Regions from separate parts of the Streptomyces sp. NPDC060366 genome, predicted to be linked through region 2. Evidence: riboswitches for the same ligand, from Rfam matches in the RefSeq annotation. Region 2 holds a riboswitch; each other region holds the start of a gene.
The links. A riboswitch is a leader RNA that binds a small molecule or an ion and turns the genes downstream of it on or off. The one in region 2 is predicted to bind cyclic di-AMP.

Region 1 (3,728 bases), on a different contig from region 2:
GGCGAGGGCCCCGTCGCCCTGGACGCGGCCGGGAGGCTGCTGGGGCACGCCCGCGGCAGCCGGCTGGTCGTGCGGGACGCGGCCGGCGGCGCGGTGCTCGCCGAGGCGGACACCGGGCTGGTCACGATCCACGCGCTGGCCGCGGCGCCGGACGGCACCGGGTTCCTCGCCGTCGGGGCCGACGGCAAGGACGACCCGGCGGTGTGCGTGCTGACGCTGTCCCCGCCGTCGACCGAGTCCTCGTCCCCGGCCGAGGCCCCGGCCCCGCCGTCCACCCTCACCGCGGGTGAGCTGATACGGCCGGACCGGGCGCCCGACGGCATGGTCGCCACCGACCCGCTGTCGGTGATCACCGCGCGGGCGATATGGACCGAGGGCGGACCGCTCGCGTTCATGTCGTCGGACGTCGGCGACGTCCTCTTCGGCGGCGACGGCCGCGTGCTGCGGCTGTCGTCCGGGCCGAGCGTCGCCGCCTTCACCCCGGACGGCCGCGCCCTGGTCACCGTCGGGTGCGCCGAACAGGACGAGATGGACCCGATCGACGTCTGGTTCCTCAACGGCCCGGCGGGGCGACCCGCTCAGGCCGGGCGCACGCTGCCGTAGATCGGCATGTAGTAGATGGACTCCTCGCGGACGTTCGCACCCGGCTTCGGCGCGTGGATCATCTTGCCGTCGCCCTTGTAGATGCCGACGTGGCTGATGTCGTCGTAGAAGAACACCAGGTCGCCGGGGAGCAGATCCGCCGTGGCGACCCGCTTGCCGACCTTCACCTGGTCCCAGGTCGTACGCGGCAGTTGGACGCCGGCCTCCTTCCAGGCGGCGCCCGTCAGCCCCGAGCAGTCGTACGAACTGGGGCCGGTGGCGCCCCACACGTACGGCTTGCCGATCTGGGCGCGGGCGAACGCGAGGACCTTCTCGGCCTTGGCCGCGTACGTACCGTCCGTGGCCCCCGAGCCGCCGCCCGAGCCCGAGCCCGTGTCCGTGCCGCCCCCGGTGGCGGGCGCCTCCTCCTGCCGCGCCTCCTCCTGACGCTTGCGCTCCGCGGCCTCCTCCTCGGCCTTCGCCTCGGCCTTGCGGCGCGCCTCCTCCTCCTTCTTCCGCTCCAGCGCGGCGAGCCGCGCCTTCTCCTCGGCCGTCAGGTCCGACAGCAGCGACCGCGCCGCCGCGAGCTTGTTCTGGACCTTCTGCTTGCCCGCCTTGAGCGACGTCTGCGACTCCGTCAGTGTCTCCAGGCTCTTCGTCGCCTTCACACGCTGTTTGGCCGCGGACCGCTGCTCCTTCTGGAAGTCCTCGACGGCTTCCTGCTGGCGGTCGGTCAGCCGGTCCATCAGCTGGGTCTGCTCGAAGTACGACTCCGGGCTGTCGGCGAACATCAGGGCGGCCGTGGGACCGACCGCGCCCGCGCGGTACTGCGCCGCCGCGTACGTACCGAGGGAGCGCCGCGCCTCGTTGACCTTCTCGGCGCTCTTGGCGACGTCGTCCAGGACCCGGTCGACCGACTTGCGCTGCGTGTCGGTCGCTTCCTTCGCCTTGTTGTACTGCTGCGTCGCAGTACCGGCCTGCCGGTACAGGTCGTCGACCTTCTTCTGCACCTCTTCTATGGAGGGCTTGGGCTCCGCCGGCGCGGCGGTGGCGCTCTGCGTCGACAGAAGCGTGACCGAGGCGAGTGCGGCCGTCGTGAAGCCGACAGCCGGTGTGTTCGCGCGCACTCCGGTGCGACTGCGCGATTTGCGATGCGACGCCAAGGTCGGCATCTCCTTCCGTGGACCGCCTACCGGGTTAGCTGTCGGGTTCGGGCGGAACGGAAGGCTGCCCTACGGGCCAGGATCACGGCCCGATTCACCCCGGTGGAACTTGGTGGGTCCCCGGTTCCGGACTCCCTTCGGGAAGCCCGGATTCGGCGCAGGCAGCCCGCTTGGCGCTGATCGCCGATGGAGTACGGACGGCCTCGGCGTGCACGCTAGCCAATCTGTGGTGCCGCTGTGAAGGTTGATGGCCGATATGCCCGATACATTTTCGTGACCTTTGACGCAAACGCTCGTTGGTGCCCCCGCGAGGCCATGTGGCGGCGGGCTGTCAGTGCGGCACCCTAGACTCAGGAAGCGATGAGCAGCCTCTTTGACGACAGCTTCCTGGCGGACCTCCAGCCCTCGGCCGAGGAGCCCCCGCCGCCACCCGAGGACACCGCTCCGGAACAGGTGCCCGACGATCTCTTCGGAGGGAAGTTCGACGTGCCCCCGCCCAGGGATGCGTACCACCGAGACGGTGCGCCGCGCACGGTCGTGGACCCGGCGGCGCTGCTCGAAGGGCTGAACGACGAGCAGCGCGCCGCCGTCGTGCACACCGGATCGCCGCTGCTCATCGTGGCGGGCGCGGGCTCCGGCAAGACCCGGGTGCTGACGCACCGGATCGCGTATCTGCTGGGGAACCGCAGCGTGCATCCGGGCGAAATACTGGCGATCACGTTCACCAACAAGGCCGCGGGCGAGATGAAGGAGCGCGTCGGACAGCTCGTCGGACCGCGCGCCAACGCCATGTGGGTGATGACGTTCCACAGCGCCTGCGTGCGGATCCTGCGCCGAGAGTCGAAGCGGCTCGGGTTCACGTCGTCGTTCTCGATCTACGACGCGGCCGACTCCAAGCGGCTCATGGCCCTGGTCTGCCGCGATCTGGACCTCGACCCCAAGCGCCACCCCCCGAAGGCGTTCAGCGCCAAGATCTCGAATCTGAAGAACGAGCTGATCGACGAGGAGACCTTCGCCGGCCAGGCCACGGACCCCTTCGAGAAGACGCTGGCCGAGGCGTACCGGATGTACCAGGCGCGGCTGCGCGAGGCCAACGCGCTGGACTTCGACGACATCATCATGACGACGGTCCATCTGCTCCAGGCGTTCCCGGATGTCGCGGAGCACTACCGCCGCCGGTTCCGCCACGTCCTGGTGGACGAGTACCAGGACACCAACCACGCGCAGTACACCCTGGTGCGTGAGCTGGTCGGCCCCTCGGGCGAGGGGGACGACCCGGCCGAGCTGTGCGTGGTCGGTGACGCGGACCAGTCCATCTACGCGTTCCGGGGCGCCACGATCCGTAACATCCTCCAGTTCGAGGAGGACTACCCGGACGCGACGACGATCCTGCTGGAGCAGAACTACCGCTCCACGCAGACGATCCTCAGCGCGGCCAACGCGGTCATCGAGCGCAACGAGAGCCGGCGGCCCAAGAATCTGTGGACGAACGCGGGAGCGGGCGCCCTGATCACCGGGTACGTGGCGGACACCGAGCACGACGAGGCGCAGTTCGTCGCCGACGAGATCGACCGTATGACGGACGCGTCGGAGGCCAAGGCGGGCGACGTCGCCGTCTTCTACCGGACGAACGCTCAGTCGCGTGTCTTCGAGGAGATCTTCATCCGCGTCGGCCTGCCGTACAAGGTCGTCGGCGGTGTGCGCTTCTACGAGCGCAAGGAGGTCCGCGATGTGCTGGCCTATCTGCGCGTCCTCGCCAACCCGGAGGACAGCGTCCCGCTGCGCCGGATCCTGAACGTGCCCAAGCGCGGCATCGGCGACCGGGCCGAGGCGATGATCGACGCGCTCTCGGTCCGGGAGAAGATCTCCTTCGCGCAGGCGCTGCGCCGGGTCGACGAGGCGTACGGCATGGCGGCCCGCTCGTCGAACGCCGTGAAGCGCTTCAACACGCTGATGGAGGAGTTGCGTACGGTCGTCGAGTCC
Region 2 (3,728 bases):
GGATCAGCCCTGGAGAGGATCAGTCCTTGAAGCGGGGGAACGCGCTGCGGCCCGCGTACACGGCCGCGTCGTCCAGGATCTCCTCGATGCGCAGGAGCTGGTTGTACTTGGCGACGCGCTCGGAGCGGGCCGGGGCGCCGGTCTTGATCTGGCCGCAGTTGGTGGCGACGGCCAGGTCGGCGATGGTGACGTCCTCGGTCTCGCCGGAGCGGTGCGACATCATGCACTTGAAGCCGCTGCGCTGCGCCAGCTCGACCGCGTCCAGGGTCTCGGTCAGCGAACCGATCTGGTTGACCTTGACGAGCAGGGCGTTGGCCGAGCCCTCCTCGATGCCGCGGGCGAGACGCTCGGGGTTGGTGACGAAGAGGTCGTCGCCGACGATCTGGACCTTGGTGCCCAGCTTGTCGTTGAGGACCTTCCAGCCGGCCCAGTCGTCCTCGAAGAGCGGGTCCTCGATGGAGACCAGCGGGTACGAGGCGACGAGCTCCTCGTAGTACTCGGTCATCTCGGCGGCCGAGCGGGACTTGCCCTCGAACTCGTAGGAGCCGTCCTTGTAGAACTCGGAGGCCGCCACGTCGAGCGCGAGCGCGATGTCCTTGCCCGGGGCGTAGCCGGCTTCCTTGATGGCCACGAGGATCAGGTCGAGCGCGGCGCGGTTGGACTCCAGGTTCGGCGCGAAGCCGCCCTCGTCGCCGAGGCCCGTGGAGAGCCCCTTCTCCTTCAGGACCTTCTTCAGCGTGTGGTAGACCTCGGCGCCCCAGCGCAGGGCCTCGGAGAACGACTCGGCGCCGATCGGCGCGATCATGAACTCCTGGATGTCCACGTTGGAGTCGGCGTGCGACCCGCCGTTGAGGATGTTCATCATCGGCACGGGCAGCAGGTGCGCGTTCGGGCCGCCGAGGTAGCGGAACAGCGGCAGGTCCGAGGCCTCGGAGGCGGCGTGCGCCACGGCCAGCGAGACACCGAGGATCGCGTTGGCGCCGAGCGAGGACTTGTCGGGCGTGGCGTCCAGGTCGAACATCGCCTGGTCGATCAGCCGCTGCTCGGTGGCGTCGTAGCCGACGAGCTCCGGGCCGATCTGCTCGATGACGGCAAGGACGGCCTTCTCGACACCCTTGCCCTGGTAGCGGTTCGGGTCACCGTCGCGGAGTTCGAGGGCCTCGAACGCGCCGGTGGACGCACCGGAGGGGACAGCAGCACGACCGGTGCTGCCGTCGTCGAGGCCGACCTCGACCTCGACCGTTGGGTTGCCTCGGGAGTCAAGGATTTCCCGGGCTACGACGACGTCGATGGACGGCACGAGCATCTCCTTCTGGGATGTGACGCGTTGGTGCGGGGCCTCATTGGCCCCGCGGCATGAGCCTAACCGGCTCCCGGGCGGCGGTCGGCCGATGCCCGCCCGCTGGGACGAAAAGAGTCCGGAATGCGTGGTGGGCGACGAATGTCGCGCGATTGTCACGGGTTCACGCCGTTGTCGTGGGGTTCACGTGGCGGACGGGGTCCGGGCCCGTGACAGGCCCCGGCCCCGGACCGGCGCGTCCGGGGGGAGTGAGGCGCGCCGGGCCGGGGCCGGGTTCTGGGGAACGGGTCAGCTCAGGTGGAGCTGCTGACCCGGGAAGATGACATCGGCCTTCTCGATGATGTCCTTGTTCAGCTTGAACAGCTTCTTCCAGCCGCCTTCGACCTTCTTGGCCTCGGCGATCTTGGAGAGGGTGTCGCCGGCCTTGACCTTGTACTCGCCGTCGCCCTTCTTGACCGGACCGCGGGTCTCACCGCGCGAGGCGGGCTGCTCCTGCTCGGCGCGCGGCTCGGCCTTCTGCGGGGCCGGCTGGGCCTTCGGGGCGGACTGCTCCGGGGCCGGGCCGGCGGAGCCGGCGTCGTTCGAGGCGTTGGACAGGCCCACGCCACAGCTCGGCCAGGCACCCTTGCCCTGGCCCGCCAGGACCTTCTCGGCGACCTGTATCTGCTGGGACTTCGAGGCCTGGTCGGCGCTGGAGGCGAAGGCGCTGCCGCCGTACGCGGACCAGGTCGAGGCGGAGAACTGCAGACCGCCGTAGTAGCCGTTGCCGGTGTTGATCGACCAGTCGCCGCCGGACTCGCACTGGGCGACGGCGTCCCACTCGGAGGTGGTGGCGGCGGAGGCGGAGGTGGCGCCGATCAGCGGGGCCGCGACAGCGGCACCGGTGATGCCGGCGAGCGTGGCGTAGCGGACGGTCTTGGAGGGACGGCGGTGCTTGCCCTTGCCGGAGTTGCTGGAAAACAGCATGCGAGATCTCCTCACCGACGCCTACGAGGTGAGCTGTCGGGTTCGGGCCAAGTGAGTTGCCCGGCCGTGCGACCCGGGAACGTCTTCACGTCCCCCTGCGCACGGCTGCACCCCGAGCCGGCCGTGATGACCGGCACTTACCTTTGGGTCCCCCGCTCCTGCCTTCGGCGCTTGACGCGACGAGTACTCCCCCCGACCGACGGCAGGATTCGGCGTGACGGTCGACGGTGCCCGCGGTGCGAGCGGTTCAGACCGTAAACACAGACATCCCGGATGTTCAAAGACGGAACATCCGGGATGATTCGCCCATCCTGCCGCGAGGAAACCTCTGTTTACGCAGGTCGGGAAGGGACCGGGGTGAGCTGCCGGTCAGACCGTGTCAGTTGGGACGAAGAGACGCTTGTCTCACTTGCCCAGATGCGGACATAGCCCGCTTAACTACCCCTGCTTCGCGGTCAGATCGAGGCTCTGGCCCGGCAGGATCAGATCGGCGTCGGACCCCACGACCTCGCGGTTCGCCTCGTAGAGGGCGGGCCAGCCGCCCTCCACCTTCTGCTCGTCGGCGATGGCCCACAGGTTGTCGCCGGAGCGGACGGTGTACGAGCCGTCGGCGGCGTCGTCGCCGCGTGCCGAACCGTCACCCCGTGAGGCATGACGGCCACTTTCGCGTTCTTCGCCGGACTTGCCCGGCTTGCCCGCTTCGGTCGACCCGTCCGTACCGGTCTCGGCCGACTCGCCCGAACCGGCCGTCGCGCCGCTCTCGGGGGCCGCCTCACCGCGGTGCTTGCCCTGGCCGCTGCCGGCCTCGGTGCTCGGCTTCGCGCTCGACTCCCGCGTGGCGGGCTTCTCGGCCCCGGAGGCGGAGTCCCGGCCGAACTGACCCGAGGGGGGCGTCGACTCGGGAGCGGCGGGCAGGACGGCCGTCTCGCTCGGCTCGGGCTCCGCGGGCGTCTCGGGCTTCTGCGTGGCGTCGCCGGAGGGCTCGCCGTCCGTATCGGCGTCCGCCGTGAGGCCGGTGATGAGCGCGCACGTCGGCCACGCGGCCGGTCCCTGCGCGGCGAGGATCTTCTCCGCGACGGCTATCTGCTGGCTGCGGCTGGCCTGGTCGGCGGTGGGGGCGTACGTCGTACCGCCGAAGTCGGCCCAGGTCTCCTGGGAGATCTGGAGTCCGCCGTAGTACCCGTTGCCGAGGTCGGCGCTCCACATGCCGCCGCTCTCGCACTCGGCGACCCGGTCCCAGGTGCCGGCGTCGGCCGCACTGGCGCCGGTCGCGCCGAGCAGCGGGATGGCGATCGCCGAGCCTGTCACCCCTGCCGCGACGACGAGGGCGGGGGCTTGGCGGGGCCGACGGTGCCGGCCGTTCCCGGAGCGCATGCGGTTGCCTTCCTTGAGACTGCTGAAACGTGAATTCCGAACACGTGACTGCTGAGACCGTCGTGAACGTAGCGGTACTCGAACGTCT
Region 3 (3,728 bases), on a different contig from region 2:
GCTGCCGATGCTGCTGGGACTCGCGCGTGTCTACGGTACGACGGTCTCCGAGCTGCTGGGCGAGGAGCCGCCCGAACGCGATCCCGTCATCCGCGCCGCTCGGGCGGAACCGGTGGAGGCCGACGGTTGGATCTACCGCCAGGCGGGCAGCTCCTCCGGCCGCGCCATGCAGCCGCTGCGGGTGACGGTGCCCTACGGGGCGCAGGGCGACCTCGTCCGCGTCCACCCGGGGGAGGAGTGGATCCATGTCCTTCATGGGCGGCTCCGGCTGGGCCTCGGGGACGCCGTCCATGTGCTCGACCGGGGCGACAGTGCCCACTTCGACTCGATGACACCGCACCGCCTGGCGGCGGCCGGCCCCGACGGCGCCGAGCTGCTGTTCGTACACACCCTGCTGACCAGCCCTACCACCGAGCTGTGCCTGCCGGGCGGGGCCCACCCCCGCTGATCCACCCCGCCGCCCGCCGCTGATCCGCCGTCAGCTTCGAACCAGACCAGAGAGGCCGACACCGTGCCCGACAACCCCGTGGACGCCGCCGCCGCGCGCGAGCCGGAGGCGACCGCCGAGACCCCCGCCAAGCCCGTCATGGACGAGGAGCGCAACTTCCCGCGCGGCCTCGCCATCCGGCTCTTCGCCTACCTCGTGGCCGGCCATGTCCTGGCCGGCTTCCTCTACCTGCTCTTCGAGGCGGGCGCGCAGGGCCGATAGGCCGACCCCGTGCCTATCCCTCGTCGACGAGACGGCTCCGCAGCCGTTCGCGCGTCTCGTCCGTCAGTCCCAGGCCGTCCGTGAGATAGCGGTCGACGCTGCCCCACGTCTCCTCCATCGTCGTGAAGGCCGTTTCGAGGTACTCGGCGCGCGCGTCGAAGAGCGGCGCCAGCAGCTCCATGACCTCCGGTGAAGTGCCACCGGGCGTCGGATCGCTGCGGCGTACCAGATACCTGCGGTGCGGATCGTTCGACTTCAGATAGTCCGTCTCGATCGCGTCCCGCTCCACGCCCACGGCGAGCAGCGACACCGCGATGGAGAGCCCGGCCCTGTCCTTGCCCGCCGCGCAGTGCATCAGGGCGGGCAGGCTCTCCTCGGCCAGGGCGTGCAGCACCCGCCGGTGCTCGGCGGTGCGGTCCAGAATGATCGAACGGTACGAAGCGGACATTCGGGCCACGCCCTTGCCGTCGGCGAGGATCGACCGGAGCTGGTCGAGATCCCCGTCGCGGACCATTTTCCAGAACTCGGTCCCGTCGGCCGGGTCGGTGAGCGGAATGTTCACATTGCGTACGCCGATGAGCTCGACGTCCAGACCGTCCAGCTTCTGGTCGGCCGCGTTGCGGAAGTCGAAGACCGTGTGCAGATCCAGTGACGTCAGGAACGCCGTGTCCTCGGCCGTGGCGTGCGCGAGGTGGCCGCTGCGGAAGAGCCGGCCGTACCGTACGCGCCGTCCGTCGGCGGTCGGCAGACCGCCCACGTCGCGGAAGTTGCGTACACCGGCCAGTTCGGGTTCGGTCGGCGGGACCGGCTGCGGCACCTCGTGCGTCACGTGAGCTCCTCCGCGTCTGCGGCCGGCGCTCGTCGCCGACGCTGTCGCGCTCCGACTTTACGACATCCGTTCCCGCCGAAATCGCTTCGCGAATGCGGCTTCTGTCCGTATTGGGGGATGGCGTCCAACGTGCCCCGGTCGCGGGGGAGATGGGCGTAGATCGTCCTCGGCTGGTGAGCCAGATCATATCCGTGACGGTGTGTGGCGGCGCCGGGAAGGGGAATTGGGGCGGCGCACGGAATTCGAAGATCCGTAATCCACGCAGGGTGACCACTCGTGGAGACCGATATTCGACATGGGATTGCCGGAGGAAAACAACGGCTTGTACGGGTCGGTCCACCCGGCTTACGGTCACCGCAATCCGAGCGGATCGCCGAATCCTGCCGCCGTTCGGAATCCGCATCCACCCAGCACTCATCCACGTGTGGCAGGAGCGGGGGACCCAGGTAGTACGCCGGTCCGGACTTCCGGACGGCTTGGGGTGAAGTCGCGTCACGGCGCGGCCGGGCATCTCCAGCCCGAACCCGACAGCTCACCTCGTAGGCGCCGGAGAGGAATCCGCCATGCCCGGAAAGGGTAAGCACCGCCGTCCGAGGACCAACCCGATCACCCGCGGATTCGTCGCCGCGGGGACGGGTGGCGCCGCCATCGCAATCCCGCTCATCGGTGCCACCGGCGCGCACGCCGCCGAGCAGGCCGCCCCGTCCGTGGCGCCGGAACGCACCGTGTCCGCCGCGCACGCCGCTCCCGCAGCGCAGACGGCCAAGCAGGCCGCCACCGCCAAGACCGTGAAGACGTACTCGGTCAAGGCTGGGGACTACCTCGCCAAGATCGCCGCGACGCAGAAGGTCGGTGGCGGCTGGCACAAGCTGTACAAGGACAACCGTGAGGCCGTCGGCGACGACCCGTCGCTGATCCACCCGGGTCTGAAGCTCACCATCGGCGCGAAGAGCAAGGCGTCCTCCGAGGGCACGGCCGAGGCCACCCCGAAGAAGAAGCCCGCCCCCGCGAAGCCCGCTCCGGCCGAGCCCGCCCCGAAGGCCGACACCACCTCGGCGAACGAGCCCGCGGCGCAGAGCAGCGGCTCCGGCTACACCGCGCCCGTCGACGGCGCGACCACCACCACCGCCTACCGCGCGGCCGGCGGCAGCTGGTCCAGCGGCTACCACACCGGTGTGGACTTCGCGGCCGCTTCGGGCACCACCGTCAAGGCGGTCGGCCCCGGCACCGTCGTCTCGGCCGGCTGGTCCGGGTCGTACGGCAACGAGGTCGTCATCAAGCACGACGACGGCCAGTACTCGCAGTACGCCCACCTGTCCTCGCTCGGCGTCTCGGCGGGCCAGACCGTCGCCGGCGGCGACCAGATCGGTCTCTCCGGTTCCACCGGCAACTCCACCGGTCCGCACCTGCACTTCGAGATCCGCACCGGCCCGAGTTACGGCTCGGACGTCGACCCGCTGGCGTACCTGCGCGAGCACGGCGTTTCCATCTGACCGGTTGGACCTCACAGGAAATGGCCGTTGGCCGGCACCCCGGGTGCCGGCCAACGGCCTTTCCCTTATTCCGGCTTGAACGAATTTTGACCGGTGGTGTTTCTCACCGGCGTCAACCCCTCCTTACGGTCGCGTAGGTCACATACGCGGGTGAAAGATGTTTCGCTGTGGCTGACGATTCGAGAAGAGAAACCAGAACTGTCTTCGGGTCGTACGCCGCCATCGGTGACAGTTTCACCGAGGGCGTCGGCGATCCCGGACCGGGCGGCGTCTATGTCGGCTGGGCGGACCGGCTCGCCGTACTGCTCGCCGACCGGACACCCGACGGGGCGGCCGTCGACGACCCGAACCACGGGTCGTTCCGGTACGCCAACCTCGCCGTACGAGGACGGCTGCTCGACCAGATCGTGGCCGAGCAGATCCCGCGCGCCAAGCAACTCGCCCCGGACCTCGTAACGTTCTGCGCCGGCGGCAACGACATCATCCGTCCGGGCAGCGACCCGGACGACGTCGCCGAACGCTTCGAACGCGCGCTGGCGGACCTGACGAGCGTGGTCGGCACGGTCATGGTCCCGACCGGGTTCGACACCCGCGGTGTGCCGGTGCTGCGCCATCTGCGCGGCAAGATAGCCACGTTCACCGCGCACGTGCGCTCCATCGCCGACCGCTACGACTGCCCGGTCCTGGACCTGTGGTC
Region 4 (3,728 bases), on a different contig from region 2:
GCCGCAGAACGCGGGCGGGATCAACCACCCGCACGAAGGCAACTTCGGCTTCGACATCGACGACAACACCCAGATCTCCGACATCGCCATCTTCGGCTCCGGCCGGATCCGCGGCGGCGGAGGCGCCGAGGGCGGGGTGGGCCTCAACGGCCGCTTCGGGCAGAACACCAAGATCACGGACGTCTGGATCGAGCACGCCAACGTGGGAGTCTGGGTCGGCCGCGACTACGACAACATCCCGGCGCTCTGGGGCCCCGCCGACGGCCTCGAGTTCAGCGGCATGCGGATCCGCAACACGTACGCCGACGGCATCAACTTCAGCAACGGCACACGCAATTCGCAGGTGGACAATTCCTCCTTCCGCACCACGGGTGACGATTCGCTCGCCGTCTGGGCCAATCGATACGTCAAGGACCCGGCGGTGGACATCGCGCACGACAACTCGTTCACCAACAACACCATTCAGCTGCCCTGGCGGGCCAACGGGGTCGCGATATACGGCGGTTACGGCAACAAGGTGCAGAACAACCTGATCGCCGACACGGCCAACTACCCGGGAATCATGCTCGCGACGGATCACGACCCGCTGCCTTTCTCGGGCGAGACCCTGCTCACCGGAAACGCGTTGCACCGCACGGGCGGCGCTTTCTGGAACGAGGACCAGGAGTTCGGCGCGATCACCATTTTCCCGGCGAGCCGCGACATCACCGGGGTGAAGATCAGGGACACCGAGATCTCCGACTCCACGTATGACGGCATTCAGTTCAAGAACGGCAGCGGCAACGTACCGGACGTCGAAATCAGCAACGTGTCGATCGACAAGTCCAACAACGGCTCCGGCATCCTCGCGATGGGCGGCGCGCGTGGCAACGCGACGCTGACGGACGTGACCATCACCAACTCGGCCGAGGGAGACGTCCTGGTCGAGCCGGGATCGAGCTTTGTGATCACGGGCGGCCCGGGCATCAGGCAAGCGGCCGACTGACACGAAATCGGCAGGGCGGGAGCCCGCTCGGCGCCTTCCGTACGGCTCTGTGAGGGGAGCCGTACGGAAGGCGCTTTTTGCGCATTCAGGACTATTCGCGATCGATGGAAAAGCTCTAGTTTGTCCGCTTTGTCGGGCGGGTGTTATGTGTACTCAGCGGCTAACTTGTCCCTTTCTGGGCGGTGTTGTCGTCGAGCGGTTGCATCGAAACCTCGTGATGTGTGTCACAGGTTCAGTGGGAGGTGTCTCCCGCGCCCGTTCCCACCTCCCGTGCGGGAAGGGAAAGTTGAGGCTTGTACCGACGGACGGGAATTCGAATTGCCCGCCGTTTGATCAGCGAATGGCGGGACGCGGTGAATTCAGGACTTGTTTCGCTCGGACGTTCTCGCTTACGTTCTCGTCATTCCGGGCGGAACGCCGAATCCTGCCGCTGCTCGGAAACCGCACCCACCCATTCACGTACGGCAGGAGCGGGGGACCCAGGTAAGTCGCCGATCCGGCAATGCCGGACCGGCTCGGGGTGAAGCCGCGCCAACAGCGCGGCCGGGCATCTCCCGCCCGAACCCGACAGCTCACCTCGCAGGCGACGGAGAGGATTTCGTCATGCCCGCAGAGGGTAAGCACCGCCGTTCCCGCACCAGCCCGCTCGCCCGCCGCCTCATCGCCCTCGGCACGGGCAGCGCCGCACTCGCGCTGCCCCTGGTGACCGCCACCACGGCGGGCGCCGCGCCCGCCCCGCAGGCCGTCAAGGCCCCGACTGCCGCCACTGCCGCCGCGAAGGTCACCCACACCGTCTCGAAGGGTGAATCGCTGGCCAAGATCGCGGACGCCCGTTCCGTGAGCGGCGGCTGGAAGGCGCTGTACAAGACCAACCGCGCCACCGTCGGCGAAAACCCGTCGCTGATACACCCCGGCCTGAAGCTGAAGCTCTCGGGCAAGCCGAAGGCCGCGGCCCCGACCGCGTCGACCGAGAAGAAGGCGTCGGGCGAGACCACCGAAGCCGTCGAGACGGCCGCGAAGTCGTACACCAACGACCTCGACGGCTGGATCCGCGAGGCGCTGGACGTCATGGCGCAGAACGGCATCCCCGGTTCGTACGACGGGATCCACCGCAACATCATGCGCGAGTCCGGCGGCAACCCGCAGGCCATCAACAACTGGGACTCCAACGCTGCGGCCGGCACCCCGTCGAAGGGTCTGCTCCAGGTCATCGCCCCGACCTTCGAGGCGTACCACGTGCCCGGCACGTCGACCGACAGCTACGACCCGGTCGCCAACATCACGGCGGCGTGCAACTACGCGGCCGACCGCTACGGCTCGATCGACAACGTGAACGGCCCGTACTAATCGGCACGGTCACCGCGTGACCCAGAGGCCGGGCAGGCTGCGCGAAGCAGCCCGCCCGGCCTCCGGCTGTCCTCAATCGCCGGACCGGCTTGGTTCTGTGTCCTCAATCGCCGGACGGGCTCAATAAGAGCCCGTCCGGCGATTGAGGACGAACCGGCCGCCGGACGGACCCGGCCCACGCCACCGCCTAGACGTCGAGCAGCCCCGCCGCCAAAGCCTCCACCCGTGCCCGCCACGCCACCCCCGCCGCCTCCGCGTCGAAGTCGTGCGGGCCCGTCTGGGTGAGGACCAGCCGGGGCCCGTGCCCCGTCCCGGCGCGCAGCTCCCAGCGGACCTCGCCCTCCGGGTGCCAGGCGTACGCCAGGACTTCCGGCGCCCGTACGTCCGTGACCGGGCCCGCCGGGACCTTGTCGGCCGTGAAGCCCGACGGCACCGGCGAACCGGTCACCGGCTCCGCACCACCCGGGGCTTACCGCCGAGCCAGCAGCCAGTCCATCGCCGACGGGCATGTGTCGAGGACCGAGACGTGCCCGTCATCGGGCCGTACCCACAGCTCCGCCCGAGGAAGTCCGGCGAGCATCGACCCGGCGTGCGCGGGTGGTACGACGCGGTCGCGGCCGCCCTGCACGAGCAGTACGGGCGCGGCCACCTCCGCAAGGTCGAAGCCCCACGCGGTGGCGAAGGCGACGTCGTCGTCGATCAGCCCGTCGGGCCCGGCCTGCCCCGCCTTCACCGCGTCGTCGCCCAGCGACGACCACGGGCCCGCCAGCGCGGCGAAGTCGGCGGAGGTGAAGCTCGCGGGGTCGAACTCGTCCGTCGCCGCGTACAGTTCGCGCGCTTCGCGCCCGTCGGCGGCGGAGCGCAGACCGCCGGGCGCCACCATTCCCTCGTACCAGTCGAAGTCCCGCGTGTACGGCGCGATGCCCGCCAGGCAGACGACGCCCGTCACCCGGTCCGGCAGCAGCGCGGCGCACGCCAGCGCGTGCGGCCCACCACCGGACGCCCCCATCGTGGCGAACGACCCGACGCCGAGCGCGTCCGCGATCCGCTCCACGTCGGCGGCGGCCGATGCCACGTTCCGGCCCGGCAGCGGGCTCGAACCCCCGTAGCTGGGGCGGCCGTACGACACCAGGCGGATCCCGCGCGCCGCCGCCGCCGTGAGCAGCGGCTCCAGCGGGACGCCGGTCTGCGGCGAACCGTGGTGCCAGACGACGGTCAGCCCGTCCGCGTCCCCGCCCGCGCCCTTGGCGCCGCCACCGCTGTCGTACGTCCGCAGCGTGCGCCCGTCGCTCAGCTCCACGTCCTGTTCGATGACCACCGGCTCAGCCTACGGCGCGCGGTCGGCCCCGCTCAGCAGATCCCGTCCCCCGGCTTGGGGTTGCCCAGCGCGAACAGC

Region 1: another riboswitch for cyclic di-AMP. It lies ahead of ACFWHU_RS09160 (NlpC/P60 family protein); the one in region 2 lies ahead of ACFWHU_RS22560 (transglycosylase family protein).
Region 3: another riboswitch for cyclic di-AMP. It lies ahead of ACFWHU_RS00940 (LysM peptidoglycan-binding domain-containing M23 family metallopeptidase); the one in region 2 lies ahead of ACFWHU_RS22560 (transglycosylase family protein).
Region 4: another riboswitch for cyclic di-AMP. It lies ahead of ACFWHU_RS03660 (transglycosylase SLT domain-containing protein); the one in region 2 lies ahead of ACFWHU_RS22560 (transglycosylase family protein).

The regions. Positions count from the first base shown of each region.
Region 1 is NZ_JBHXDC010000003.1:37,814-41,541, forward strand. Features, by position in the region: gene ACFWHU_RS09155 (YncE family protein) at 1-603, shown strand, start outside; gene ACFWHU_RS09160 (NlpC/P60 family protein) at 579-1,754, opposite strand; cyclic di-AMP (ydaO/yuaA leader) riboswitch at 1,753-1,913, opposite strand; gene ACFWHU_RS09165 (ATP-dependent DNA helicase) at 2,106-3,728, shown strand, end outside.
Region 2 is NZ_JBHXDC010000009.1:113,576-117,303, forward strand. Features, by position in the region: gene eno (phosphopyruvate hydratase) at 20-1,306, opposite strand; gene ACFWHU_RS22560 (transglycosylase family protein) at 1,589-2,266, opposite strand; cyclic di-AMP (ydaO/yuaA leader) riboswitch at 2,270-2,446, opposite strand; gene ACFWHU_RS22565 (transglycosylase family protein) at 2,705-3,640, opposite strand.
Region 3 is NZ_JBHXDC010000001.1:234,496-238,223, reverse strand. Features, by position in the region: gene ACFWHU_RS00955 (helix-turn-helix domain-containing protein) at 1-448, shown strand, start outside; gene ACFWHU_RS00950 (DUF6126 family protein) at 527-709, shown strand; gene ACFWHU_RS00945 (tyrosine-protein phosphatase) at 723-1,526, opposite strand; cyclic di-AMP (ydaO/yuaA leader) riboswitch at 1,940-2,097, shown strand; gene ACFWHU_RS00940 (LysM peptidoglycan-binding domain-containing M23 family metallopeptidase) at 2,102-3,031, shown strand; gene ACFWHU_RS00935 (SGNH/GDSL hydrolase family protein) at 3,199-3,728, shown strand, end outside.
Region 4 is NZ_JBHXDC010000001.1:863,792-867,519, reverse strand. Features, by position in the region: gene ACFWHU_RS03665 (right-handed parallel beta-helix repeat-containing protein) at 1-985, shown strand, start outside; cyclic di-AMP (ydaO/yuaA leader) riboswitch at 1,424-1,584, shown strand; gene ACFWHU_RS03660 (transglycosylase SLT domain-containing protein) at 1,589-2,332, shown strand; gene ACFWHU_RS03655 (hypothetical protein) at 2,520-2,780, opposite strand; gene ACFWHU_RS03650 (alpha/beta fold hydrolase) at 2,802-3,650, opposite strand; gene ACFWHU_RS03645 (YeeE/YedE family protein) at 3,683-3,728, opposite strand, start outside.